2 regions of the [Pantoea] beijingensis genome follow, and region 1 is predicted to be linked to the other one. Evidence: predicted binding sites of a transcription regulator. Region 1 holds the regulator's gene; the other holds the start of a gene.

Region 1 (14,988 bases):
AGTCTCCGCGCACCGGCAAAGACATACAGATAAGCGCGCTTGGCGATGATTACTGGCAACGACATTATGTAGGGGCCAGGCGCGTGATGACGCCCAAAACTATCCGTTAACGTGGTGTGTCTTACGTCTTGAACCGCAGTAGTAATGTCCACCAGTGTTGCGCAACTTTCCGAATCGAGCAATAACCAGAGAAAGAGAGGCCATCAGCATTTTCCGTTGTCTCCCCCCTTCCTCATACTTATGCATCTGTGATTAATGCATTACCGCCACCAGGCTAAACGCAATAATCATCAGCAATGCGCCAACGGTGGTCATCAGCGATAACTTCAGGTTAGTACACATATTACACCTCCTTAAATAAGATTCTGTCGATAAACTAACTGGCAACACGATCTGAATGTCAGAGACATCCTATCTCACAACATGAATTATGACGACAACCAATAGCGGTGAACAGATTTTCCTGACATGGCAGGTAAAAATCTCGTTTTCTGTTCACAGCCTTGATAGAATTCCTTTTTTTCGTTGCGCAACGACTGCAACGTCGCATCACTGGCCGTATCTCAAGACGTCAATTACCTTCCCGACGTCATTCAGACAGCAATGAATAAACGACTGCCGTCGGTAATGGTGATGCGGACGCAAACGTTTAACATCAAGCTTATCAACAAATTATGATAAGCGCAGGGGTAGCATTTTAATGGCAACAATTAAAGATGTGGCAAAGCGTGCGGGAGTCTCCACCACCACGGTTTCTCATGTCATCAACAAAACACGCTTTGTCGCGGAAGACACGCGGGAAGCAGTATGGGCAGCAATCAAAGCGTTACACTATTCTCCTAGTGCCGTTGCACGCAGCCTCAAGGTTAATCACACCAAATCAATTGGACTGTTGGCAACCTCTAGTGAAGCGCCCTATTTTGCTGAAATTATCGAAGCTGTAGAAAATTGCTGTTTTGATAAAGGCTATACGCTGATTTTAGGCAATGCGCATAACAACTTGCAGAAACAGCGCGCCTATCTTTCCATGATGGCGCAAAAGCGCGTGGATGGACTGCTGGTCATGTGCTCAGAATATCCCGATGATTTGCTGAAGATGCTGGAAGAGAATCGCAACATTCCGATGGTCGTTATGGATTGGGGAATGTCACGCGGCGACTTTACCGACACAGTCGTCGATAACGCCTTTTCCGGAGGTTATCTGGCAGGACGCTATCTGATTGACCGGGGACATCGGGACATCGGAGCCATTCCAGGCCAGTTGGAGCGCAATACCGGCGGCGGTCGGCACGCAGGATTCCTGAAGGCGCTGGCTGAAGCCAATATTACCGTCCGCGAGGAGTGGATCGTTCAGGGAGATTTTGAGCCTGAATCCGGATACCGTGCAATGCAGCAAATTTTATCGCAAAAGAACCGACCAACTGCCATATTCTGTGGCGGTGATATTATGGCAATGGGCGCGATTTGTGCCGCCGATGAGATGGGGCTGCGGGTTCCGCAGGATATTTCGGTGATCGGGTATGATAACGTGCGTAACGCTCGCTACTTCACCCCTGCGCTAACTACCGTTCACCAGCCGAAGGTGCAGCTTGGTGAAACTGCCTTTGAAATGCTACTGGACCGAATTACCAGTAAACGCGAAGAGCCGCAGACAATTGAAGTCCATCCTTCTCTGATAGAACGTCGTTCGGTAATCGATGGTCCTTTCAGAGATTACCGCCGCTAAGAGTTTGTGAATGCAGGTCCGGGCAACGCCCGGTATCACTCGCGTAGCCACTCTTCATTCATCGTTTCACTGCTTCCCAGATAATCCAGTAGCCAGCTTAATGCCGGCGACATACTCTGCTCAGCCCAACTCACGCAGCAAGGGCTGTCAGGGAAGCTTTCCGGCAGCGATAATTCACTTAGTGCTCCAGATGCTATTAACGGCGCGGCAAAATGCCCTGGCACCATACCCACACAGAATCCCGCCAGCAAACAATCAAAAGCAGTTTCCCAGTCGGGCGTAACCAGTCGTCGCTGATTGTCCAGCGTCCAGGTCGTCCGTTTTGGTAACGCACGGGAAGTGTCTTCCAGTACCAACGATGGCCACTCTCGTATCCGGTCATCCTCAACGGCACCTGAATGCCGCGTCAGCGGATGTCCTGCTTTTACAACGCAGCGCCAGTTCACCGCCCCCATGTCGCGAAAAGCAAATCGCCCACCCACGGGAATCGCCTGCGTCGCGCCAATAGCGACGTCGACGCGGCCATCCGCTAACGCATCCCACACGCCATTGAACACTTCAGACGAAACGTGCAACTCCATATCTGGAAAAAAACGGTAAAAATCAAGGACCAACTGCCGGGTTCGTTGCGGTTTAACAATACGGTCGACCGCAATACTCAACTGCCCCCGCCAACCATTAGCGACCTGTTGGCACTGTCTGCGGGTGGCAAGCATTTTTTTGATAACACCTCGCCCTTCATGAATAAAAAGACGACCAGCATCCGTCAGAATAACATCGCGGTGACGGCGCTCAAAAAGGCTAACCGCCAGCCACTCTTCCAACTGACGCACGGTATAGCTTACCGCTGAAGGTACACGGTGTAGCTCATTCGCTGCTGCACTAAAACTGCCGGTGCGCGCTACAGCGTCGACCACTTCAAGGGAATGTTCAGACCACACAATTTGCCTTCAATTATTTTGATAACAAGACGCAAATATTAGCGTTTCACAACGTGTATGGCACGCGTTTACACTCAGCCGCGTTAAAATCACCTGCTATATAAAAAGAGCTGTTTAATGATCAAGTCGAAAGGTTTCCTTATTTACCTGGCCGTGCTGAGCATGCTGGGATTTCTTGCTACCGATATGTACCTTCCCGCCTTTGGCGCCATGCAACAAGATCTCCAGACCAATCCGGGGGCTATTAGCGCCAGCCTGAGTATATTTCTGGCCGGTTTTGCCTGTGCTCAGTTGGTGTGGGGGCCCTTATCGGACCGTATTGGGCGTAAGCCAGTATTGTTAATGGGCCTGAGCCTGTTTGCGGTCGGCTGCGCGGGCATGTTGTGGGTTGAAAGCGCGCCACTGTTATTAGCGCTGCGTTTTGTTCAAGCGATAGGTGTTTGTTCGGCCGCAGTGAGCTGGCAAGCACTGGTTGTTGATCGCTATAGCGGCACTCAGGCAAATCGCGTTTTTGCTACGATTATGCCGCTGGTCGCCCTTTCTCCAGCACTGGCACCCTTGTTGGGTGCATGGCTTTTGAACCATTTTAGCTGGCGCGCTATTTTTGTTGCCCTGTTCGTCATTGCGATAGCGTTATTCATTCCAACACTACGTCTGCAAACCAAAACCGCCAGTACAGTACATAATAATGCTCAGGAGAAGGTCAGTTTCTTCACACTATTACAGTCTCGTCCTTACAGCGGCAATGTGCTGATTTATGCCGCCTGCTCTGCCAGTTTTTTTGCCTGGCTAACAGGGTCGCCATTTATTTTGGCCAATCTTGGCCTGACACCGGGCGATATTGGCCTGAGTTACGTTCCGCAAACGATCGCATTTCTGATTGGTGGATTTGGCTGTCGCACACTGCTTAATCATGTTGACGGGAAAACCATCCTGCCCTGGTTACTGCTGGGTTATGCTATCAGTATTACGGCAATTTTTTTGGTCGCGCTATCCGGCATCGTTACGTTGAGCGCACTCTTAATTCCTTTTTGTGGGATGGCGATGGCAAATGGTGCTATTTACCCGATCGTAGTCGCCAACGCCCTATTACCTTTTCCAAAGGCAACCGGTAAAGCAGCAGCCTTGCAAAATATGCTGCAACTGGGACTGTGTTTCTTTGCAAGCCTCGCGGTTTCATCACTTATTTCACAAGTATTGATAGTAACCACCGCCGTAATGTTGTTCACAATTTTTCTGGCCTTCATTGGTTTTGCACTACAATTTCAAGGGTGGCCAAAGAAATTACGCGACGGTGAAGTCGCCACACTGGGTAGACATTCCTGAGAAAAACGATTTAGTTAGCACCCTAACAATTTACCATTGAATATTGCCTCACGTGAGCATATACTCTTTTTGAGGCAATTTTTTACAACAAATTAGCAACATTTTTTTATTTTAGCCTGACAGGGTTGTCGTGGTGTTTTACGGCGTGGCATTCGTTGCGCTTCTCTGCAGGAAATACCCAACGTAAACGACGCCGTAGTGACTTGAGTTGGCATCTGTACGATCGTCCCTCAGGAATAAGTACCACTGTTGCGTTCTTAAGAAAGGTATATTCATTCAATTTCAATCCTCTGTTTAACGTCGGATATCTGACGCACGGATTTTTCCGTGGGTTTTCTCATAATACTGTAGAAATTGACTATTCTATTTCTCAGGTTCTAATCACAGAAGGTGATGGAGAAGCTATGAGTTCATCGTGTATAGAAGAAGTGAGCCTGGAAGAAAACCATTGGTACCGCATTGTCCATGAAATGCTCAATATTGCTGATATTGAGATTAATGGTTCGCGCCCGTGGGATATTCAGGTTAAAAATCCGGAGTTTTTTAAACGGGTTATCCAGGACGGCTCACTGGGGCTGGGTGAAAGTTACATGGACGGCTGGTGGGATTGTGAACGCCTCGATATTCTTTTTCAGCGCGTATTAATACATAAACTCGACCAGAAACTCCCTCACCACTTTAAAGATACGCTGCGCGTCGCGGCTGCGCGTCTCACCAATTTGCAATCCAAAAAACGCGCGTGGATCGTTGGTAAAGAACATTACGATCTGGGTAACGATCTCTTTTCGTTGATGCTGGACCCGCATATGCAGTACTCCTGCGGATACTGGAAAGAAGCCTATACGCTTGAGCAAGCACAAAATGCTAAGCTGAAAATGATTTGTGAAAAACTACAGCTTCAGCCCGGCATGTCCTTGCTGGATATTGGCTGCGGCTGGGGTGGATTGGCCGAGTATGCGGCCCGCCACTATGGCGTGAGTGTTTACGGTGTCACTATTTCTGCCGAACAACAGAAATTAGCACAGGCACGCTGTGAAGGTCTGGACGTCACTATCCTGCTACAGGATTACCGCGACCTTAATCAGCAATACGATCGTATTGTTTCCGTCGGCATGTTTGAACATGTGGGGCCTAAAAATTACGCCACCTACTTTGACGTGGTTAATCGTAACTTGAAGCCCGACGGTATTTTCCTGTTGCATACCATCGGTGCAATTAAAACCGATGTGAATGTAGATCCCTGGATCAATAAATATATATTCCCTAACGGCTGCCTCCCCTCAGTACGTCATATCGCTGACGCCAGCGAGCCCCACTTTGTTATGGAGGACTGGCATAATTTCGGCGCAGATTACGATACAACGTTAATGGCGTGGTATGCGCGTTTTAATGATGCCTGGCCACAGTTGGAAGAAAAGTACGGGGAACGTTTTAAACGTATGTTTAGTTATTACCTTAACGCATGCGCGGGTGCGTTCAGATCGCGCAGTATTCAGCTTTGGCAGGTCGTGTTTAGTCGTGGTGTAGAAGGTGGGTTACGCGTCCCACACTAAATGGTCAACCGCCGTTTCAGTAGATTACGCAGGAAACAGCAAGGGATAACGACAACGTACTGAGTATACTGCTCAACCCTATAGAAATATCACCAAACTCAAGGGTCGCAAGCGACCCTTTTACTTTACTCACGACTCTTCAGCCCGTTCAGCCGCCGTCAATAACGCGGCTTCACGCTGTGCTAACACCCGCTCGACCGTTTCGACAATGGCCTGAGTGTGGGGATCGATCTCGATATTGACACGTTGTCCCAACTTCTTCGTGCCCAGCGTAGTGCGAGCCAGCGTCTCAGGGATTAAATGCACACAGAACTTTGTTTTGTTAACATCCCCTACCGTCAAACTGATGCCATCAATGCCGATAAAACCTTTGTGCAGAATGTATTTCATCTGCTCTACGTCCCGAGGTTTAAACCAAATTTCGCGATTATTCTCTGAATTAATGATCTTACAAATTTCGGCCGTAGTCATAATGTGGCCAGACATCAAGTGCCCACCAATCTCATCACTGAATTTCGCAGCTCGCTCAACGTTTATCTTATCGCCCGGCTGAAGCTCACCCAAGTTAGTGATACGTAATGTCTCTTTCACCAAATCAAAACTCACGCGATCATTATTGATTTCCGTGACGGTTAGACAGCACCCGTTATGCGCAACTGATGCCCCCAACTCCAGGCCTGGCAAGAGTTCCGCTGGAAGTTTAACTATATGGGTACGGAAGTTGGTTTTTTCTTCGATAGACAGCACCTCTGCGGTGCCCTGCACAATACCGGTAAACATGCTTAAACCTCAGTCTGTTTTTTGGCAATATTACCATAGTCTGCCGATTTCCAGCATTGGGGCATGATCATCCCCTACCGGTTTAATGATCGTTGGATTAACGTATATCGTCCCGCTACACTAGTCCTGCGGTCCTGGAATTCATTGGCAAAAAAAAGCTGGATGATGATATCGGACCTCAATCCGTCACCCCAGTCCGATACTACCGGTGAGCAAAGCGGTGGTCTGTGCCGCTAACAGTTCCAGATACGCCAATAATGACGACGACGATATAGTCCGATGATCACGCGTTAAGGGATAAATATAATTAAAAAGGATATATTACGTGCAAAAATATATGACTGAGGCGCGACAATTACTCGCCCTCGCCATTCCCGTCATTCTTGCGCAAATTGCGCAAACTTCGATGGGGTTCGTCGATACCATTATGGCGGGTTCTGTGAGTGCAACGGATATGGCGGCTGTCGCGGTCGGGACGTCAATCTGGCTCCCCAGTATTCTATTCGGTCATGGCTTAATTCTGGCCTTAACGCCAATTGTTGCGCAACTTAATGGTTCGGGTCGTCGCGAGCGCATAGCACATCAAGTTCGTCAGGCTTACTGGCTTGCGGCCTTCGTTTCGGTATTAATTATGGTGGTGCTATTTAATGCGGGCCATGTTATTGGCGCGATGAAAAATGTCGATCACGATCTTGCTGATAAGGCGATTCGCTATCTGCGTGCTTTACTGTGGGGCACCCCAGGCTACCTGTTTTTTCAGGTTGCACGTAGCCAATGTGAGGGATTATCCAAAACGAAACCCGGGATGGTGATGGGATTTATCGGCCTGCTGGTCAATATCCCGGTAAATTATATTTTCATTTACGGGCACTTTGGCATGCCCGCCTTGGGCGGTGTGGGCTGCGGTGTGGCAACAGCCGCAGTTTACTGGGTTATGTTTATTGCCATGAAAATTTGGGTAAATCGCGCGGGATCGCTGCGGGATATCATAAATGCTACCCGATTCAGCACGCCTGATTGGCCAGTATTATGGCGAATTACTACGCTTGGACTGCCAGTTGCCCTGGCACTCTTCTTTGAAGTAACGCTCTTTGCCGTCGTAGCACTGCTGGTTTCCCCTATGGGCATCGTCAAAGTCGCGGGTCATCAGATCGCGCTGAACTTTAGCTCTCTCATGTTTGTACTGCCGCTTGCTTTAGGAGTGGCCGCCACGATTAGAGTGGGTTACCGGCTTGGCCAGGGCTCGGCTGAAAATGCACGGATTGCAGCATGGACGGCACAGGGGGTTGGGATCTGTATGGCTGCGATCACCGCAACCTTTACCGTCATCTTTCGTGAACAGATTGCCTTATTGTATAACGATAATCCTGAGGTAGTGATGCTGGCCGCACAGCTGATGTTTCTGGCTGCTATCTACCAATTCTCTGACGCTATTCAGGTAATTGGAAGCGGCATCCTACGCGGATACAAAGACACACGCTCGATCTTCTTTATCACATTTATCGCTTACTGGGTTCTGGGCCTCCCCAGCGGTTATATTCTGGCGATGACTCATTGGGTGGTGCCGGCTCTCGGCCCGGCAGGGTTCTGGTATGGGTTTATTATTGGCTTAACCTCATCAGCCGTTATGATGATCTGGCGAATTTGCCGGTTACAACGTTTACCGGCAGACGTTATTCTCGCCAGGGCTGCTCGTTAATCTATGGGCCTTTCGGGCCCATTACGTTTAAAAAAACGGCGGGTCGCACAGTTGCTCAGCAGTCGGTAACAAAAATCACGCTTTCCGCTTGCCAGCCGAGTAAGCTGCCGTTAATATTCGTCCCCGCTATCAGCTTAATAGCAAAATGCGTTCTTAGCTCAGTTGGTTAGAGCACCACCTTGACATGGTGGGGGTCGGAGGTTCGAGTCCTCTAGAACGCACCAAAGTGCGTCCGTAGCTCAGTTGGTTAGAGCACCACCTTGACATGGTGGGGGTCGGTGGTTCGAGTCCACTCGGACGCACCAATCGTTTTTTGCGTTCTTAGCTCAGTTGGTTAGAGCACCACCTTGACATGGTGGGGGTCGGAGGTTCGAGTCCTCTAGAACGCACCACATCCAGTACCCCCCGTTTATTCGTTACTTATACTGAACTCCCCTGTTTGCGCAACTTCACCTTTTATTGATCTGACACCTCTCCAAACTGTGCTTTTTAATTGGTTTTCTAGCACTTAGCGACTATAATAATCAACGTTGTTTTACTTGAATGGTTTCAGCCAATTGACGAGCCCCGACCTGCAACAACTACAGCTTGCGCAACACATCCCGGCGGCCATGCTGGACCATCCGCATAACTTCTTCTGCACGCTTTGTATCTGTCTCCTATTATTATTCAGTATTGTCACCCTTTATACCGTCCGTCTGATACACACAAATTTTCCCTTCGGTGCATTGCTCATCGAAAATACGCCTTAATCCTCCATCACAACTTATAGATAACTTGCTCATGAAAAAGACCAAGATCGTTTGTACTATCGGCCCTAAAACCGAATCCGAAGAGATGCTAACCCACCTGCTTGATGCAGGTATGAATGTGATGCGTCTCAATTTCTCCCATGGCGATTACGAAGAACACGGCCAGCGCATTACCAATTTGCGTGCAGTGATGAGTAAAACCGGGCATCAGGCCGCCATCCTACTGGATACTAAAGGTCCGGAAATCCGCACCATGAAGCTGGAAGGCGGCAATGATGCTTCCCTCAAAGCGGGTCAGACCTTTACCTTTACGACCGATCAGTCGGTGATTGGCAACGCAGAGCGTGTTGCAGTCACCTATCCAGGTTTCGCTGCCGATTTGAAAATTGGCAACACCGTGCTGGTAGACGATGGTCTGATCGGTATGGAAGTTATCGAAGTAACGGAAGACAGCGTCATCTGCAAAGTGCTGAACAACGGCGATTTGGGTGAGAACAAAGGCGTTAACCTGCCGGGTGTCTCTATTCAGTTACCGGCACTGGCTGAAAAAGATAAGCGTGACCTGATTTTCGGCTGTGAACAAGGCGTTGACTTCGTCGCCGCTTCTTTTATCCGTAAACGGTCAGATGTATTGGAAATTCGCGAACATCTGAAACAGCACGGCGGCGAGCATATTCAGATCATCTCCAAAATTGAGAACCAGGAAGGTCTGAACAACTTTGATGAAATCCTTGATGCCTCCGACGGTATTATGGTTGCTCGCGGTGACCTCGGCGTTGAAATTCCGGTTGAAGAAGTCATCTTCGCGCAGAAAATGATGATCAAAAAATGTAACCGCGCACGTAAAGTGGTCATTACCGCCACCCAGATGCTCGATTCGATGATCAAAAATCCTCGCCCTACCCGCGCTGAAGCTGGCGACGTCGCGAATGCCATTCTTGATGGTACTGATGCCGTAATGCTCTCAGGTGAGAGTGCAAAAGGGAAATACCCGCTGGAGTCGGTCACCATTATGGCAACGATCTGTGAACGTACAGACCGCGTAATGAAGAGCCGCATCGACTCTCAGCAAGATAACCGTAAAATGCGCATTACTGAAGCCGTTTGCCGTGGCGCGGTTGAAACCGCCGAGAAACTGGAAGCACCGTTGATCGTGGTAGCGACCGAAGGGGGTAAGTCAGCGAAATCCGTGCGTAAGTATTTCCCGAACGCGACCATACTGGCTTTGACCACCAATGAGCAGACCGCACGTCAGCTTATTCTGAGCAAAGGTATCGTGACGCACATCGTGAAAGAGATCGCTTCAACTGATGATTTCTACCGCATCGGTAAAGATGCAGCACTGGAAAGCGGCTATGCGCTAAAAGGCGATGTCGTGGTGATGGTTTCTGGCGCACTGGTACCAAGCGGCACCACAAACACAGCATCAGTTCATGTCCTGTAATTAAGAATGGCATTCTGTGCTAAAAAAGGCGCCTAAGGGCGCTTTTTTATTTTTTAATAAAAGAGGTTCAGAAAAACACCAATCGAAAAAAACTATTTAATCCGCAGAAATTCGAAGATTCGTCCGATTAAAACTGCCTGTTTTCTTTTATTTTTCTCTCATTTACCCCCTGACAGATGCTTCTTTGAGCGAACGATCAAATTTAAGCATGTTCTCATCAAAAATTTATTCTCATTGGAAAAAGCTTTGTGTAATACTTGTAACGCTACATGGAGATTAACTCAATCTAGAGGGTATAAATAATGAATCGTACTAAACTGGTACTGGGCGCGGTAATTCTGGGTTCTACTCTGCTGGCAGGCTGTTCTGGCAATGCTAAAATTGACCAGCTGTCTACCGATGTTCAGACTCTGAACGCTAAAGTTGATCAGCTGAGCAACGACGTGAACGCAATCCGTTCTGACGTTCAAGCGGCTAAAGACGACGCAGCACGTGCTAACCAGCGTCTGGACAACCAGGCTCGCTCTTACCGTAAGTAAGAGTTCTGGTAGTAAAAATGGCGCACATTGTGCGCCATTTTTTTGCCCTGATGTTCCCGTTATCCCCGATTTATTATTTCTAAACGTCCCTGTCGCGCTGTACGCATCCCTGCTGGCTTGGCGTTAATATCCTGACGAGGGCCAGCCGAACGCGTCTACTGTTGCTCTGCGTCGCCCTGCTGCTGCTGGATAGCCGAAAGCGGATTACCGTCCTCACCAATATCTTCGCCTCTACTGACTAATATCGGCATACCGGAGCGACGGACGATGGCCTGTTCAGACAGGCGCGTATCACTATCCTTACTGTTAATAAACGCAGATGCCGCTTTGCTCAACGGAATCTTCATCGTCTGTGGGTCGTCTTTTTCTGTATGTGATAGAGGCTGATGCACCTCAATGTAGCGCTTCCCATCGGGTTCCACTGCATATTTAATCGGTTGGTTAATTACCTGCACACGCGTTCCTTGCGGTACGTGGTTAAACAACGCCTCAATATCATCAGGGCGCAGGCGAATACAACCAGAGCTTACGCGCATACCGATACCAAAGTTAGCATTGGTGCCGTGTATCAGATATTGTCCCGTTCCTCGTGCCAGCCGTAGCGCAAACAGCCCCATTGGGTTGTCCGGCCCGGCGGGTATAACCGCAGGCAGCGTTACGCCTTCTTTGGCATAGCGTTTGCGGATATTTACCGTAGGTGTCCAGGTAGGATTAGGGATTTTCTGGCTAATGCGAGTCACCATTGTAGGCGTATTAGCCCCCAATTGGCCTATCCCAATGGGATAAACAATCACTTTATTCTCGCCCTTCGGATAGTAGTAAAGACGCAGTTCGGCAATATTGACGATAATACCTTCTCGTTTGGTATCGGGCAGTAGCATTTGGGTGGGGATCGTCAGTTCAGTACCAGCTTTGGGTAGCCAGGGATCGGTGCCGGGATTAGCTTCAAGCATGCCTAACAGGCCCACTTTATAGTTGGCCGCGACATCTTCCAGCGGCCGATTGCCGGCCGGCACGGTAAACGTGGTGTTCTCGCCAATCAGCCGGCTATTATCGGGGGGAAGCGGATACTCAGTGGCACTGGCAACACGCGTCCCGGCAATAAAACTTAGCAGTAAAAATCCAGCGAGGTTTAACACAGGTTTCATGCGGGGTTCTCTTATTGTGGACAGAAGTGATTCCCACGCTAAGTATATACCCGCCGTACGTCAAGTCGCAGGACACTGGCCATCGCGGCTAACCGGCTACGGCAAACGCCATTGTAGAGCGCTTGTTGCTCCTGACAGTGCGGCGGGTGCCAGGAGCAAAAACGGAGACAGGATCTTATAAATTAATGCGTTAACTCAGTGTTTGTGCTTTAAGACGAATTGCGCGAATCATCGCTTCAAGCCCCTGAGAACGGGATGGGGTAAGATGTTGTGTCAGCGCGAGCTGTTCAAACACAGGGCGTATATCGTAATCCAGAATCTCCCGTGCGGTCATCTGCTGATAAATAATAAAAACTATTGCTATCAATCCCTTAACTATCGCAGCGTCGCTATCGCCCTGCAGGTGTATAGTGCCATCCCCTCCCTGATTCATGACTATCCAGACCTGGCTCTGGCAGCCCGAAATGGTATTTTCGGGTTGATGCAACGAATCGGACAATTCTGGCAAGCGACCGCCTAATTCAATCACATACAGATACTTCTCTTCCCAGTTGGCGCAGCGGTTAAAATTACGCACCAGTCTCTCTTTGTCCGGCAGTGTTGCCATCAGTTCCTCCCTTGTCTGCCAGTAGAGTTAACCCCCCAGCAAACGATGAATACGTATCAGACCTGCAACCAGCCGATCTGCCTCTTCTTCACTATTATACAGAGCAAATGAGGCCCGGCACATTGCCGGAACAGCATAATGGCTCATCAGTGGCATGGCACAATGATGTCCGGTGCGGATCGCAATGCCATATTGGTCGAGAAAACTGCCCACATCATAGGCGTGATGGTTTCCGAGATTAAAGGCGATCACTCCGGCACGTCGCTGCGGCCCATATACAATCAGGTCGGGGACGGAGGCAAGTTTATCCAGCGCATAACGCATCAGCATCTGTTCGCGCTGCTGAATGTTATCCAGACCCAGTGTTTCAACCCAAGTCAGGGCCGCGCCGAGGCCAATAATTCCGCCGGTATTAGGCGAACCCGCTTCAAAGCGCCACGGCGCTGAATTAAACGTAGTGCCTTCAGGCAGCACGACATTGGCAATCATTGAGCCGCCGCCTTCCCAGGGTGGCATCTGCTCCTGTAAGGCTTTACGCGCATAAAGAACGCCGATCCCCGTTGGACCGTAGAGCTTGTGACCTGAGAAGACATAGAAATCACAATCGATATCCTGCACATCAACTTTATGGTGCATGACTGCCTGTGCGCCATCAATCAGCGTCACTATCCCCGCCGCTTTGGCCTGCGCCACTAGCGCTTTCACTGGATTGATAGTACCCAACACATTGGAAACCTGGGTAACCGCAAATAACCGCGTGCGATCATCAATTAGCGAAGCAAGTTGCCCGGTGTCAAGTTCGCCGTCTGTCGTCAACGGCAACACGCGGATTTCAGCCCCCACCCGTTGTGCAAGCATCTGCCACGGAACGATGTTGGCATGGTGCTCCATCTGAGTAATGACGATGTTATCACCGGCTTTGAGCTGGCTGCTGCCCCAACTATTGGCGACGAGATTGATCCCCTCCGTGGTGCCCTTAACAAAGATAATCTCGTCCTGTGAGGCAGCATTGAGAAAACGCGCGGCCTGATTGCGCACGTTTTCCATATCAGTGGTCGCCTCGGCGCTCAGGGTATGAATACCGCGATGTACTGCCGCATAGCCATGCTGATAGAAATGGCTTTCCGCCTGAATGACGGAAAGTGGTTTCTGGGCGCTGGCCGCGCTATCCAGATAGGCCAACGGCTGTCCGTTGACCTCCCGTGACAGGATAGGAAACTCCGCGCGGACGCGAGCCAGATCAAAATTCATTTGATGCCTCCGGGAAAGCGTTGAGCAATGCGTTGTAGCACGACCGTCTTCAACGTTTCATCTTCAATTGCCTCGGTCAATTCAGCAGCAAAAGCATAGATAATCATGCGCTGTGCCGATTCCTCATCAATGCCACGCGAACGCAGATAAAACATCTGCTCATCGTCAATACGGCCAATGGTGGCACCATGGCTGCACTTCACGTCATCCGCGTAGATTTCCAGTTGAGGTTTAGTATCGACTTCGGCCAGACGCCCCAATAACAGGTTATTATTGGTCATTTGTCCATCAGTTTTTAACGCATGCTTTGCCACTTTAATCATGCCATTGAAAACTGCGCGTGCGCGATCGCGGACAATGGTTTTATGGAGTTGTCGACTCTGACAATAGCCTTTGTTATGTTCCAGATAAGTCCGGGTATCACACACTTCTTTATCAATCGGCAATACCAGGCTATTGATATTCAACGTGGTATTTTCACCATTAAGCTGTGCGCTGGTGTTATGGCGCGTCAGACCTGCCCCTAACAGAAAGCTCTGGCTGATAACATTCGCGTCACGCCCTGAAGTAATGTCGTTGTGAGCAAAGTGGTAGCTGCCAACATTCTCAAATGCCAACTTAATATGATTCAGACGTGCATTATCGCCCACCGCCATCGTCAGGCGAGAACCGGTAAAGTGAACCGCATCGTGAAGACTGACGTAATGTTCAATAATTTGCGCTTCCGCGCCCTCTTCAACCTGAAGATGGTGCCGATAGTGCGAGGTGTTCATCTGCTCGCTACCACTACCGCTACTGATATGCAGCAAATAAAGCGGGCGTTGCGTCGCGCTGCCACGCGTGACCTGTAATGTGATCGCTTCTTCAGCCAGACTTTCGGTCAAATGCAGGAACATCTCGGCCTGAACAGGGGCGTCAAATGCCCGGCGCTCAGCAGCCTGTGAAACCTGTACGCCGTAGCCATCAAAAGTTTGATCACTGAGCTCAGCATTGAATTTGCCATCAATAAAGATCAGGCGCACCGCATCAATATTCAGCGCAATTTGAGCAATATCCTGCGCGGTAACGCGACTATTTTCCGGTAGCACAAAACTCTGGCTAAACAGGGATTCCAGCGGCGTATACTTCCAGTTCTCTTGCTTACGGGTTGGCAACCCTAAACGCATCAGTTGCTGCCAGTGCTGCTGTGCCTGCAGCGAGCGGCTTTTTCCACGCGATTCAA
Region 2 (14,988 bases), 1.9 Mb from region 1:
GTTCAGGTTCAGGTTCAATGACCTCTTCAGGCACATCGTCCATCTCCACCACTTCTGGCTCAGATTCCATTTCGGCGACGATTTCCGCCGTCAGCTCACCAGATTGCCCAACATCGTATTCCGATCTCTCCGCTATCCGAGTCTCATCCGGTAATGGATCTGTGCGCACCTCATCAGCATGGGCAGCAGTTGGCTCCGAATCAGCAAGCTGTTCGATTTCTGGTTTCTGCTCTGCTTCACCGGTCTCTTCATTGATGACAGCGATCGCTTCAGGTGAAACATCTTCATCGATCGGTGTAGGATCACCGGCGTCAGAACGCGTTTCTGGCAACGACTTATCCGTCTCAACCTGATGAGTTACTGCGAGATCATGCGCTTCTTGATGGGCGACAGTTTCCGTGATGCTAACGATCTCTTCAGCCAGCTGTTCAGACGATGATGATTCGGTATCGGATTGCGTGAGCGTTGCGGCATCCGATGCACTGTCAGCGGAAGACTCTACATCTTCTAACGTCTCTTTTTGTTCATCCTGCGGTGATGCCTGTTCGTCGCGCCCAAAGCCCAACCAGGAAAAAAAGCCACGTTTTTTATCTTTTGCCATTGTGCGACCACACTCCTCGATGGCTAAACTCCACACGCCAACGCGTGTGGTTTGCGAAAATAGTTTGATGATGAATGCGTTAGTCTAACACTTTCCGCGCAGTGCCACACCAGCCCCCTTCAACGCGCTCCCGCACGGCCTGCGCCCATGCCGCATCTGTACGGCAGTCGCCAAGGCAAAGGCAGCGTCAGTGATAACGGGAGCCTCAGAATAATTGAGGCTTGCCCTGGAACAACATGATAAGCAAAATAGCTTGCCGTATCAGGCCTCACAAAAAATTATAACGAGTTGTAAATGACATGATTAAAAAACCCCGCAGTAATGCCACCGGGCAGATCCGTATTATTGGTGGGCAATGGCGAGGCCGAAAGTTGCCGGTACCTGACAGTACGGGTTTGCGCCCAACAACCGATCGCGTGCGTGAAACTCTGTTTAACTGGTTAGCCCCTGATATTCAGTTGGCACGCTGCCTGGATTGCTTCGCAGGCAGCGGCGCGCTGGCGTTGGAAGCGTTATCCCGTCATGCCGCATCCGCGACAATGCTGGAGCTTGAACGTCCGGTTGCACAACAACTTGAAAAAAATCTTGCCACCCTCGGAACGACGAATGGGCGGGTTATCAACACCAATGCGTTAAGCTGGTTGGATAAACGCGGCGAACCTTACAATATTGTTTTTATCGATCCCCCGTTTCGCAAGGGATTATTAGAACAAACGGTGCTTTTGCTGGAGAGCCAAGGCTGGCTGGCAGATGATGCGCTGATTTACGTCGAGAGCGAAGTAGAAACGGGTTTACCTCCGGTGCCGGCTAACTGGCAGTTACATCGCGAGAAGATTGCCGGACAGGTGGCATATCGTCTGTTCGTACGCCATGCCCTTATCAAGGAGAAAGATGATGTTGCTTAACCTGGGACGATTATTAATGCTGTGCGTCTGGGCGTTCTTATTGCTTAATGTAGTACAACCGTTTCCCAAACCATTAACCTATTTTGTGAATGTCGCGCTTTTTTTTATGGCAATCATGCATGGCTTACAGCTGGTTCTACTACGGGCTACCCAGCCCAAAGATGCACCAAAGCTCAGCGGTCTGACCCAAGCGAAAATTTTCTTCTTTGGCGTTTTCGAGCTGCTGGCCTGGCAAAAGAAGCACTACCCTAAACAATAGTACTATCCGTCCATTTGACGTCACACATGCGCCATACGGACGGATATCAATTATTGGTCCGCACCATACGCAATAAAACTGATAAAACGCGATCCTTGTATCTTCAGTTCGCCCTTCACGCCTTTATCCATTTGGTGGTAATCGCTGGCGTTCAGCGCCAGTTTGAAATCACCGGCACCGTTTAGCGGATGAAACCAGGCTTCATAACGCATCGCTTCACCCGCTATCACTTCACGCTGACGCGAGCGGCGGTTTGGCGCAGGAAATTCTCGTTTGGTTTTGACTTCAGCCGGTAACGTGCGAATAGGTGATGCATTATTTACCGCCACTTCACGGCGCTGCTTAATAAACTGACGGGTCGCCAGAATAGCGATAAAAGCCAAAACAATAAAAAGCAGTAATGGTGGCTTGCTCATAGCGACTCTTCTCCCCAAATGGCTTTATACCCACACATCGTCCAGTTTGCATTCAGGATCGCCTCGTCAACCGGCGACTTAATATATAAGGGTATAAGATAAGAAACAGACCTCGGCAAGCATACAACCACAGCGCGAGCATTGTCACATCGCCGGAGCATAATCTAAACTGGTATCGACAATGTAGATGGAATTTATCAATACAGGTCTCTGGCAACGCTGGTCAGTTTTACGACGGGCAGGTAAGAAACCGGTGCGTAGCACTTGGCGTGAAGGTTCTTAGCACTGTATCCAGTACAAATGACAGCTTAGCGAGTCCTACATAGGAAAAATTTATGCTGTGGTCGTTCCTTGCTGTGTTCTTTTCCGGTTGGCTTTATGTTGATGCATCTTATCGTGGTCCACACTGGCAACGTTGGGTGTTCAAACCCGTGACTCTTTTACTGTTACTGGCCTGGGCATGGCAAGCCCCGGTATTGAATACCACGGACTATTTTATTCTGCTTGGTCTACTGGCGACACTGATTGGAGATGCGCTCACCCTGTTACCTAAACAGCGGTTGCTTTACGCCATCGGCGCGTTCTTTCTGTCGCATTTACTCTATACCATCAGCTTCACCGGCCATATGACACTGAGTTTCTTCTGGCCGATTCCGCTACTGCTGTTAGTCGTCGGAGCCGTGGTTATCGCCACATTGTGGACACGCCTGGAAGATCTACGCTGGCCAATCTGTACCTTTATCGGCATGACATTGGTGATGGTCTGGCTGGCAGCAGAACAATATTATTTCCGCCCAACCGATTACAGTTTTTCACTCTTTATCGGTGCAACTTGCCTGCTACTGGCTAATATCGTCTGGCTTTTCGGCCAGTATCGCCACAGGTTTAACGCCGAACGCGCCATTGTGGCTGCCTTTTATTTTGCTGGCCACTTTATGATTGTTCGTTCTCTTTATATGTAAATAGCCACTATTTCTCCGTTGAGATAATGTCGTATTTAATCCTTGACTCTGGAGTCAGCTCCAGAGTGTAGGATAGCGATATCGCCGGCCAAATCGGCCTGCGCAATCACTCTTCAGGAGGCTTTATGCATCAACACACTTCCTGCGGCTGCGGTCACAACCACACCGCAAAACAACCTGGATGTACTGCCCCACGCCGTCCTGTGATCAAGGCAATTACGGCTATTCCAACTATTTCATCTATTTCATCTATTGCCGCCCCCACCGTCGTTGAAGCTTCCTGCTGCTCGGCGACCACGACGCCATCTGATGACTCCCCTGACGACGATGACCGATCCCCTGCCGGTGAACGCTTCAGTTGGAAGATCAGTGGGATGGATTGCCCAAGTTGCGCCCGTAAAATAGAAAATACTCTGAATAAACTCGAACAGATAAAGCAGGCTCGAGTGATTTTTGCCACCGAAAAGTTACAGGTCATCGCGACCAGCGACATACAAGAACAGATCGAAAAATCGGTCAGACAAATTGGTTTTTCCCTTCATCGTCAGCAGTCAAGCCGCGCCGTTTCGGAGGCCAGCCACTGGCAGGAGAATCGTGCCATTATTCTGCTCGGGCTGCTAATGCTGGCCAGTTGGCTAATCAGCATGATCGATGTAAGCAGCGGCAAACTGGCATTTATTGCTACCACCTTAATTGGCCTATACCCCGTTGGCCGCCAGGCACTGACATTAATTCGCAGCGGTTCTCCCTTTGCGATTGAAACCTTAATGAGTATCGCGGCAATCGGCGCGCTATTTATCGGTGCCACAGCCGAGGCCGCGATGGTTCTGCTGCTATTCCTGATCGGCGAACGTTTAGAATCATTTGCTGCCAATCGGGCAAGGCGTGGTGTTACAGCATTGATGGCGCTGAAACCTGAGGAAGCAACGCGTCTACACGGGGAACGGCGTGAAACGGTTTCTGTCGATGAGTTATCGCCTGGCGACATCATCGAAGTGGCTGCCGGTGCCCGTTTACCTGCTGATGCCAAACTGCTTTCTCTCCCGGCCAGTTTCGATCAAAGCGCGTTAACCGGCGAATCAGTCCCGGTTGAACGACTCGTGGGTGAAACTGTCGCCGCAGGCTGTACCAGTGTTGATCGTCTGGTACGTATGGAGGTTGTTTCGCGGGCCGGAGAAAGTGCGATAGATCGCATACTGCATCTGATTGAAGAGGCCGATGCGCGCCGTGCACCAATTGAGCGATTCCTCGATCGCTTTAGCCGCTTTTATACCCCGGCGATCATGGCACTGTCGCTGCTGGTTATCGTGATCCCTCCCCTGTTATTCGCTGCGGCCTGGCAGCCCTGGATCTATAAGGGGCTGACACTGCTATTGATTGGTTGCCCATGTGCCTTAGTGATCTCCACACCAGCAGCAATCACCTCTGGTTTGGCGGCAGCCACACGGCAGGGCGCTCTGATTAAAGGCGGTGCAGCACTGGAAAGCCTGGGAGCAGTTCGTACCTTTGCCTTTGACAAAACCGGGACGCTTACCGAAGGGAAACCGGTGGTGACTGACGTGATTTCACTGGTCGGTGAAACGACGGAGATGCTGCTGCTCAAAGCCGCAGCAGTTGAAACCGGCTCGTCGCATCCACTTGCGCGCGCTATTCTGGCACGAGCGGGGCACCTGAATTTACCCATCCCCGTTGCGGAGGAGCAACGTACACTGGCGGGTATCGGCGTCGAAGCCAAAGTCGCGGGCCGTCTTTTGTTACTTAGCGCACCGTCAAAACTTGCACAGCTCACGGACACGCAGCGAATACAAGTCGCTGAACTGGAAGCTACCGGAAAAACCGCCGTTGTGCTCGTGGAAGAACGGCAACCTATTGCGCTCATTGCCCTGCGCGATAGCCTGCGTGCTGATGCGCGCCAGGCCATTGCCGCGCTTCAAGCATTGGGTATTGAGGGTGTGATGTTAACCGGAGATAACCCTCTTGCTGCTGCGGCCATCGCCAGTGAGCTGGGCATAACCTTCCGCGCCAGTCTGCTGCCCGAAGATAAGGTGTTGGCAGTCAGAGAGTTAACTCAGAAGCAGCCTGTGGCAATGGTCGGAGATGGCATCAATGATGCACCCGCCATGAAAGCGGCCACTATAGGCATTGCGATGGGCAGCGGTACCGATGTTGCACTGGAAACCGCCGATGCGGCACTGACGCATAATCGTCTGGCTGGCCTGGTGGCAATGGTCAGACTGTCACGTGCGACTCATGCCAATATTCGTCAAAATATCGCAATTGCACTGGGATTGAAGGGCATATTTCTGATCACTACGCTGGCCGGGATCACGGGTTTATGGCTGGCGGTGCTGGCTGATTCAGGTGCGACGGCATTGGTTACGGCCAATGCGCTGCGCTTACTGCGTAAGCGTTAAATCCGCAGCAAGATTCACGGGCACACAGCCCGTGAATTCTCAGGGAGTAACCCCTTTTTTCAGCAAATATTTATAAGGAAGAGCATCGGTTAATTGTGCAACCAGCGTATGTTCCATAAAGCGACAAAAACCGGGAATATCACGCGTTGTCGCCGGATCGTCAGCAATTATCAACAGCGTTTCACCGACATTCATATGGCGAACCGTTTTACGTACCATCATTACGGGTTCAGGGCAACGAAGTCCCTGCGCGTCCAGAGTTTGATCGGGGTTAGCGAATCTATCGCTCATAACATTCTCGGGTAAAGTGAAAAACCAGACTCTAAATAGTCACGTTGCTGACCAAAGCCCATACTGCCTGAAGTATGACAAGTCTTTATCGCCGCTTATTTTACCCCTGCAAGCCGCTTAAGCAAGTGATGCCCATCAACGTTAACGTTTGCGTTAAAATTAACCATTGCATTGAAAACATAACGCGGTAAGATGCCGCCCGATTATTATCTATGCCCGTCATACGTATGGTCGTGAGTTTGCCAATCGCATGCTCTCCCCTGACATCGCCGCAATATCAATGCTACCGGGGATGACAGACTGTCCATCACGCCATGGCGTGAATGACAGGGTATATATCAATTTGGGTTCCCTCACCCCACCACTAAAAAGGCGACATATGATCCACTTTACTTCTCATCAGCGCATGCATGCGCTGATCTGGCTATCACTGTTTCACGTGCTGGTCATCAGCTCCAGTAACTATCTGGTGCAATTACCTATCTCTATACTGGGTTTTCATACGACCTGGGGTGCGTTCAGCTTTCCCTTTATCTTTCTTGCGACCGATCTCACCGTCCGTATCTTTGGCGCAACTCTGGCACGCCGTATTATTCTGATGGTGATGGTGCCAGCGCTGTTCATCTCTTATGTGCTCTCCGCGTTGTTTTACCAGGGAGAGTGGCAGGGATTCTCCGCAATAGAAGGGATGAATATTTTTGTCGCCCGCATCGCCTGTGCCAGTTTTATGGCTTATGCACTAGGCCAAATTCTTGATGTATATGTGTTTAACCGGTTACGTCAGAAAGCGCGCTGGTGGGTAGCTCCTGCCGCGGCGATGTTCCTCGGCAACATTAGCGATACGCTCGTGTTCTTCTTTATTGCGTTCTATAAGAGTAGCGATCTGTTTATGGCGCAAAACTGGGTGGAGATCGCCCTGGTAGATTACAGTTTCAAGGTGCTGATTTGCATGATTTTCTTTCTGCCAGCTTATGGTGTATTACTCAATGCAGCCCTAAGACGGCTGGCTGAGCCATCCCGTAATACCCAACTTCATTTCAGTTAAGCAGCGTAACTCAGGTAATGATTCTTAAGCGGGTATGACAGTCGGCAGCCGCGGTTTTAGTTATCATTAGAATCCGGCAATTTCGTATCCTGTGACAGTAATCGGGTTGCTTTTGCTGACTGATTCAGTTTGTATATACCCTAAATAATTCAAGCAGTATGGCGGTCAAAGACGCGTACGCGAGTAATAAAAGGGAACCTGATGCGTAACTTAGTGAAATATATCGGAGTAGGCTTATTGGTGGTAGGTTTGGCCGCTTGTGACGGAAAAAATGATAATGCTACCGCCAGTGATACCAGCAGCCAGGCCGCACAGGCTATTAGCCTGCTTGATGGTAAGCTTAACTTCAATCTTCCTGCCGGAATGTCAGATAAGAGTGGCAAGCTGGGTAACCAGGCTAACAATATGCACGTTTATGCCGATGAGTCAGGTCAACGCGCGGTTATCGTGATTGGTGGTGATGCCACGAATGAAAGCCTGGACGTGCTGGCAAAACGGCTTGAGGAGCAACAGCGCAATCGCGATCCTCAGTTACAGGTGGTGAGTAATAAATCAATTGAGCTAAAAGGCCAGACCTTACAGCAGTTGGATACTGTGATTTCCGCGAATAACCAATCCGCCTGGTCTTCCGTAGTATTAGGGAAGGTCGATGGCAAGTTGCTAACGCTGCAAATTTCATTACCTGCGGATAATCAACAGCAGGCCCAGACCGAGGCGGAGAGTATTATTAATACCATCACGCTGAAGTAATCCCACCCCTTATACTTCACGCTGCGGCATTGTTGGTTGTGCATAATATCTCCCGGAAACTTACCCAGGTACGTTCCGGGGGATATCCGGGCTTATCGCCGCCCTGCAGATCGAATTATTTAGGGTATATATACTCGCTATACATCAAGCTACAGCTTAAATATTCTGTCATTACAAACCTGCCGTTTCACGGATATATCTGCGTGCCTTCAGTGCATATTCAAACGGGTTTGCCAGTGTTGGATCCTGCTCGGCTTCAACCACCATCCATCCCTGATAGCCATACTCATCCAGAATGGTAAACACCGGGTTAAAATCAATCACACCATCGCCGGGCACGGTAAAGGTCCCTTTTTTCACACCATCAAGAAAAGATAATTTCTGGCTTTTGACCTGAGCCACAACCTCATCGCGCACATCCTTCAGATGTACATGATTGATGCGCGGCAAATAACGCGTTAGCAGCGCTAACATCTTCTGTTGCGAACCTTCAGAATAATAGGCATGACCCGTATCAAACAGCAGGAAAACGTCATCGTTGGTCGCCGCCATAAAACGATCCACTTCTTCGGTTGTCTGGATGCCCGTTCCCATATGATGATGCAGGCAAACCTGCATTCCTTTCTCAGCAGCGAGTTTGGCCAGCACATTATAGCCCTCAGCCGTTAGCCGCCATTCTTCATCAGTAAAGCAGGGCTTGGCTTCCAGTACCGGCAGCCTTGTTCCCTGAATGCTCTTGCTCTGTTCCGAACACCCAATGACTTTCGCGCCCAACGCATGCAGGAAATCCCGATGATGGATAAATTCGTCGAGGGTTTTGTCTTTGTCTCCTTTGGCAAAGAACGTACTGAACCAGGCATTGCAGATCTGAATACCACGAATATCCAGCATCGGCTTTAATATGGCCGGATCGCGTGGATATTTACTGCCAACCTCACTGCCGGTAAAACCCGCAAGCGCCATTTCACTGACGGTCTGCTGAAAAGTATTCTCCTGCCCTAATTCAGGCATGTCATCGTTAGTCCAGCCAATCGGCGCAATTGCCAGTTTTACGTTATCTTTATTCATATTTGTCCCTCGTACAGCATGGCGGTTTTATAACGCCCTGCCCTAAGCGGCCTGGTGTTAGCTAAGTGTTCATGTCGCTGGTGGAGCAGTGAATAACCTATCTTTTATCGCCCTGCCAACGGGTCACAACTTGTCGTAAAACACGGGACGGGGCGGTAAATTAACCGGCTCAACGGCACCGCTATTTTGCGCTTTAAGACAGGCATCAGCAGCGACGGAAGCTGCATAACCGTCCCATGCCGATGGGCCTTTCAATTTGCCAGCAGTAGCATCATTGATAAACGCCTGTAGCTCGACGTCGTAAGCATCAATAAACCGGTCTTTCCAGTCAGTCAGAATGGTTTCCGAAAGGCGTGCATCTTTACGCATCAGTATGGAAGAGGGCTCGGGCAGTTTAGCGATTCCATTTTCACCAACCACTTCACACTGAATGTCATAGCCGTAAGAACAATTGACGAAAATTTCCACATCAATACGGATCCCGCCCTGCGTCTCGAACAGTACAATCTGCGGATCTTTCAGTTTGGCATGGGATTTCGACGTTGTACGTGGGAAAACAACCTGAACAGTTTTGTAATCATCGTCGGTTAGCCAGCGCAGCACATCCAACTCGTGGATCAACGTATTAGTTATCGCCATATCTGTGGTATAGCTTTCTGGCACGTTCATGTTGCGATGCGCGCAATGCAACATCAGTGGCTCACCGATTTCACCGTCGGTAATCACCTTTTTCAATGCACGATAACCAGCATCATAAGGGCGCATAAAGCCGACCTGCACCAGGCGCCTACCCGCCTTCATTTCGGCTTCCACAATACGACGGCAGCCTTCAGCCGTCATCGCCAGTGGTTTTTCACAAAAGACCGGTTTACCGGCAGCAATCGCGGCCAGCGTAAACTCCTCGTGGGTCGGGTCCCAGGACGTGACCAATACGGCGTCGACATCTTGCGATATCACAACATCATGGCCGTTAGCACAAACTTCCGCATGCAAACCGAGTTTTGCGATCGCAGCTTGTGCCACTTCAATATTGATATCAGAAACGGCCACGACCCGAGCCCCTTGCAGTACCTGACTGCAACGACGGATGTGCTCCTGACCAATGGCACCAGTACCGATAACACCAAGTTTCAGAGTCATAACGCCTCCAGTAATCTTCAGGACAGGAACGGGATGCCACGCCAGTATGTGGGGCAGCGATTGTTCAGAACGTAAACTGTTAATACTTTCGGGCTTGATCCAGATGCTCGCCCTGTGCTTTGGCTGCCGCATCTACCTGCTCTGATTGAGAAACTCGCGCGGCGCCTACATGCCACCAACTGAAATAGTTATGCACCATGGTTTTAGGCAGAACTTTAATGTCAATAAGGGTTGAGACGGTCTGAATACGCGCATCGGCCAGCGCCTGTTTGAGTTCGCTTAACGTGTTGACACGATACGTTTTACATCCATATCCTGCCGCTATCGTGGCGAAATCAATTGGTATAAAACCACCATCCAACTGACCGCTCTCGGCGTTACGGAAGCGAAACTCGGTAACAAAACTCTCGCTCCCATTCCCCAATTGCAGGTTGTTGATACAGCCATTGGTCATGTTATCGAAAAGTACCACGTTAATTTTAGCGCCCTCCTGAATGGAGGTGACCAACTCCGAATGCAGCATCATAAATGCGCCGTCGCCCACCAGCGTATAGACTTCGCGGTGAGGCTCAGCCAGCTTAACGCCGAGCGAAGCGCCCACCTCATAGCCCATGCAAGAGTAGCCGTATTCAAGGTGGTAACTGTTGTAATCTTTGGTGCGCCAGACGCGCTGTAGGTCTCCCGGCAAGCTGCCTGCGGCGGCAACAATCACTGCATTTTTTGGCAGATTGTCATTGAGCATACCCAGCACGCTACTTTGGGTAAGAAAGGAGTCAGTCAGGCGATTAAACTCTGCAAACAGTGCCGCACTATCACAGCGGTCGGCAATCTCGGGCGTGAAGTCAGTCGCGCTATATTCCACCTTATAAACGCGTTCTATTTCATGATGCAATTGGCTCTTCGCCCGTTCAATCTGTTGCCCCCAGCCGTTGGTAAATTCGGTTTCTACCAGGCGTTCATTTAGCGCAGTGAGGGCCTCACGCGCATCGGCAACCAGCTGAACGCCATCCAGTTTGCAGGCATCAAACGGGCTGACATTAATGTTAAGGAAGCTCACGTCCGGATGCTGGAATATCCATTTCGATGAGGTGGTGAAATCGCTATAACGGGTGCCAACGCCAATCACCAGATCGCTCTCCTGCGCCAACAAATTTGCGGCCAGACAGCCTGTTTCGCCCACTCCGCCTACGTTAAGCGGATGATCGGAAAGTAGCGTTCCCTTACCCGCCTGCGTTTCCGCAAAAGGGATACCGTACTGTTCAGCAAACTGGCGTAGCGCTTCACCTGCTTCGGAGTATTTCGTTCCACCACCACATATAATCAGCGGCTTACGTTTGCGGGCAATCAGCTTAAGTGCTTCATCAAGTTGCGCCGTAGAGACTGGGCGGCGGTCAAGGCGATGTATACGTTTCTGGAAAAAATAGTCGGGATAATCCCAGGCTTCGCCCTGAACATCCTGCGGCAGCGCCAGCGTCACCGTGCCAGTCTCGGCCGGATCGGTTAAAACACGCATTGCGTTAATGCAGGCGCTCATAAGCTGCTCAGGGCGGTTGATGCGATCCCAATATTTGCTGACCGCGCGAAATGCATCGTTAGTACTCAGACTAAGATCGTGGCTTTGTTCTATCTGCTGTAATACCGGATCAGGCTGGCGAGTAGCAAATACATCGCCGGGTAGCAGCAGCAAAGGGATGCGGTTTGCGGTCGCGGTTCCCGCAGCCGTGATCATGTTTGCCGCACCGGGGCCTACTGAAGAAGTACAGGCAATGATTTCACGACGTAGTTTCTGTTTTGCAAAGCCAATAGCCGCATGGGCCATACCTTGCTCATTACGTCCCTGATACACCACCAGATCGCCACTATCCTGCTCCAGTGCCTGACCGAGTCCCAGTACATTGCCATGCCCAAAAATAGCGAAAATACCGTTAACAAACCGGGTCTCCACACCATCCACTAACAGATACTGATTATTCAGGAATCTGACCAGTGCCTGTGCCGTGGTTAATCTGATGCTGCCCATATAATCATCCTTTATGTAAAGGGTACCTCTGAAAACAGGCACGCCGCCTTTCGCATTAGGGCCACATGCTGAAGCTGAAAACAGCAGTGGGATCGATTGACAGGTGAAACGTGTGGCGATTATAAACAAATATTTTTTCCACAAAATATCATTACAGAAAAAACATTTCATTTTGCGAGAGAGATCAAATTCTGCTGTAAACGATCAGAAACCCTATCTTCACATCTGCTTAACTGAAACACTGAGTCTCGATTACTCCATCAGAGAAAATTTCATTCCATCTTTCATGCCTCTTTTTTATACCACCTGCCTGCTGTAGCGCTATCCTTACACGGTAAGCAGACGATTTAGCAAGCTAGCTTAGGGGTATGACAAGAGTTTTATCTATCTCACACTTCTGGGGTGATAATTTCATTTCACATTGATGTTGGAATTTTTATTCCTCATACTTCTCATCACATTTGGGCTGGATTGTCAGAGATGCTGCCGCTACAGCTCGTTTAAAACGCCCGGCGGCGTCGGCTTATCACAGAAGGAAATCACAGGTATGAGTACACAACAGAAGCCGCTTGATGTGATTTGTATTGGGCGTATCGCCGTAGATTTTTATGGGCAGCAGATCGGTGCACGTCTGGAGGATACGAGCTCTTTTTCCAAATATCTCGGCGGTTCATCCGGCAACGTGGCCTATGGCACCGCCATTCAGGGACTCAAATCGGCGATGCTGGCACGAGTAGGTGATGAGCACAATGGCCGTTTTTTACGGGAAGAGCTGCAGCGCGTTGGGGTTGATACCTCCAGCCTGATTACCGATACCACCCGCCTGACTGGATTAGTGATCCTCGGCATTAAAGACCAGGATACCTTTCCACTGATTTTTTACCGTGATAACTGCGCCGATATGGGACTAACGCCGGAAGATATTCGCGAGGAGTATATTGCCTCTTCCCGCGCAGTGGCCGTCACCGGTACTCACCTTTCACATCCAGACACGCGTGCCGCAGTATTAAAAGCCCTGAAGATTGCCAGATCCCACAATCTGCGTACCGCGTTAGATATCGATTATCGTCCGGTCTTATGGGGATTAACCTCATTAGGCGATGGCGAAACACGCTTCATCGCATCGAAACACGTCACGCAACAGCTGCAGGAAGTGATGCACTATTTCGATCTGGTGGTTGGCACCGAAGAAGAATTTCACATCGCTGGTGGCAGTACCGATACTTTAACCGCGCTGAAAAACGTGCGCCAGTCGACCAACGCAACGCTGGTTTGTAAACGTGGGCCACTGGGCTGCGTAGTGTTTGAAGGCAACATCCCCGACGGCTGGGAAGTAACCCGACTACATAGTGGCGTACGTGTGGAAGTACTCAATGTGTTGGGAGCGGGCGATGCATTTATGTCCGGGCTGCTGCGCGGTTGGCTCAATGATGAGGGATGGGAGCAGGCGTGCCGGTATGCCAACGCCTGTGGCGCTCTGGTCGTGTCGCGCCACGGCTGCGCACCAGCCATGCCGACCAAAGAGGAGCTGGATGATTTCCTGAACCGTGAAAATGAGGTGAAACGTCCAGATCGTGATATTCATCTCAACCATTTACACCGCGTCACCACGCGTAAGCGACAATGGCGCGAGCTTTGTGTTTTCGCTTTTGACCATCGCAGACAGTTGGCCGAAATGGCGCACGAAGCCAATGCCGATGAAACGCGCATTCCCACGCTAAAAAAACTTTTGTTATTGGGGGCTGAAATGGCCGCCATCGAAGCAGGGCTTGATGACTGTAGCGGGATTCTGGCCGATACAACCTACGGTCAGTCAACACTTAATGCCATCACCGGAAAAGGGTGGTGGATAGGCCGTCCCATCGAACTACCTGGCTCGCGTCCACTGCGGCTTGAGCATGGCAATATCGGCTCACAGCTGATCGACTGGCCGCTAGAGCATGTGGTGAAGTGCCTGGTGTTTTACCACCCACACGACAGCATAGAAATGCGTGCGCAACAGGATGAGTTGATCCTCGATATCTGGCATGGTTGCAATAAATCCGGCCATGAGCTGCTGCTGGAAGTGATCCTGCCCGAGGATAATCCAGACCATGAAGAGAGGTACTATCATGAGATTCTTAGTCATTTCTACCGTATGGGAATCCAGCCAGACTGGTGGAAGCTCCCCCCGCTGGCGCCGGAAAGCTGGCACGCGATTAGCCGTCTGATTGAGGATAAAGATCCACACTGCCGGGGAATTCTGCTGTTAGGGCTTGATGCGCCGGAGGAGAAACTAAAGGCCGGTTTCACCGCAGCCGCTAAAGTACCATGGGTCAAAGGCTTTGCTGTGGGCAGGACTATTTTTGGCCAGCCCTCGCGCCGTTGGCTACAGGGGGAACTCGATGATGAAACATTGGTTGAACAAGTAAAAAACAACTATCTCAAGCTGATTGATTACTGGCGGGCCGCGCGCTCAGCGCTATAACAAGCCGTTCTCACTCCCGACGCTCCCATAAGGCGATGCTTCCCCGATAGTCGCCTTTTTCTGCCCGGCCTCGCGGCGTCTGACATGATGGACATTGTGTGAAGTAATTCATGTTGCAATGAAATAAAGACAGCAATTATCGTAATAAAATGAAATTTTCCGTTCATCTGGTAGAATGGCACCTAGCGCAAAGCCATTCATTTTTAGCGAGCCGATGTAATGACCAATAATCCCACGCAGCTTTCCTTATTACAGGACGACATCCGCCGTCGTTACGATACCCTCAGTAAGCGCCTCAAGCAGGTAGCACGTTACATTCTTGATAACAGTAATAGCATCGCTTTCGACACCGTCGCGTCTATCGCTCAGCAGGCTGATGTACCACCTTCCACCCTAATCCGCTTTTCTAATGCATTTGGTTTTAGCGGTTTCAACGAAATGAAACAGGTTTTTCGCCAACACCTGATGGAAGAGACGGTCAACTACACCGAGCGGGCCCGCCTGTTTCGCCAGACCGCTACCGACGAAGCAGCGGCGGCACCGGAAAACCCCGCTGAAATCCTCAATGTGTTCACCATGGTGAATTCTCAAGCGCTGCAGCAGTTGGCAATGCAGACTAATCCGGACCACTTAAATAAAGCGGTGGAATT

Evidence for each region. The regulator PurR, encoded in region 1, represses purine synthesis genes. The targets are predictions, from matches to a motif close to CANGCAAACGTTTGCNTG.
Region 2: a site for PurR is predicted at 5,986-6,003, ahead of tusA (sulfurtransferase TusA). Genes of this name have one in related genera too.

What each region holds. Positions count from the first base shown of each region.
Region 1 is NZ_CP071409.1:2,149,905-2,164,892, forward strand. Features, by position in the region: gene J1C60_RS09650 (C40 family peptidase) at 1-110, shown strand, start outside; gene cydH (cytochrome bd-I oxidase subunit CydH) at 253-342, opposite strand; gene purR (HTH-type transcriptional repressor PurR) at 701-1,726, shown strand; gene punR (DNA-binding transcriptional activator PunR) at 1,762-2,667, opposite strand; gene punC (purine nucleoside transporter PunC) at 2,785-3,993, shown strand; gene cfa (cyclopropane fatty acyl phospholipid synthase) at 4,398-5,546, shown strand; gene J1C60_RS09680 (riboflavin synthase subunit alpha) at 5,676-6,326, opposite strand; gene J1C60_RS09685 (MATE family efflux transporter) at 6,652-8,025, shown strand; tRNA gene J1C60_RS09690 (tRNA-Val) at 8,173-8,249, shown strand; tRNA gene J1C60_RS09695 (tRNA-Val) at 8,254-8,330, shown strand; tRNA gene J1C60_RS09700 (tRNA-Val) at 8,341-8,417, shown strand; gene pykF (pyruvate kinase PykF) at 8,809-10,221, shown strand; gene J1C60_RS09710 (major outer membrane lipoprotein) at 10,524-10,760, shown strand; gene J1C60_RS09715 (L,D-transpeptidase family protein) at 10,916-11,908, opposite strand; gene sufE (cysteine desulfuration protein SufE) at 12,099-12,515, opposite strand; gene sufS (cysteine desulfurase SufS) at 12,543-13,766, opposite strand; gene sufD (Fe-S cluster assembly protein SufD) at 13,763-14,988, opposite strand, start outside.
Region 2 is NZ_CP071409.1:252,296-267,283, reverse strand. Features, by position in the region: gene ftsY (signal recognition particle-docking protein FtsY) at 1-601, opposite strand, end outside; gene rsmD (16S rRNA (guanine(966)-N(2))-methyltransferase) at 901-1,506, shown strand; gene J1C60_RS01140 (DUF1145 family protein) at 1,496-1,765, shown strand; gene J1C60_RS01135 (DUF2500 domain-containing protein) at 1,816-2,181, opposite strand; gene J1C60_RS01130 (lysoplasmalogenase) at 2,517-3,143, shown strand; gene J1C60_RS01125 (zinc/cadmium/mercury/lead-transporting ATPase) at 3,269-5,557, shown strand; gene tusA (sulfurtransferase TusA) at 5,597-5,848, opposite strand; gene J1C60_RS01115 (7-cyano-7-deazaguanine/7-aminomethyl-7-deazaguanine transporter) at 6,228-6,893, shown strand; gene J1C60_RS01110 (DcrB family lipoprotein) at 7,095-7,643, shown strand; gene iolE (myo-inosose-2 dehydratase) at 7,815-8,711, opposite strand; gene iolG (bifunctional inositol 2-dehydrogenase/D-chiro-inositol 1-dehydrogenase) at 8,835-9,851, opposite strand; gene iolD (3D-(3,5/4)-trihydroxycyclohexane-1,2-dione acylhydrolase (decyclizing)) at 9,931-11,871, opposite strand; gene J1C60_RS01090 (bifunctional 5-dehydro-2-deoxygluconokinase/5-dehydro-2-deoxyphosphogluconate aldolase) at 12,419-14,338, shown strand; gene J1C60_RS01085 (MurR/RpiR family transcriptional regulator) at 14,558-14,988, shown strand, end outside.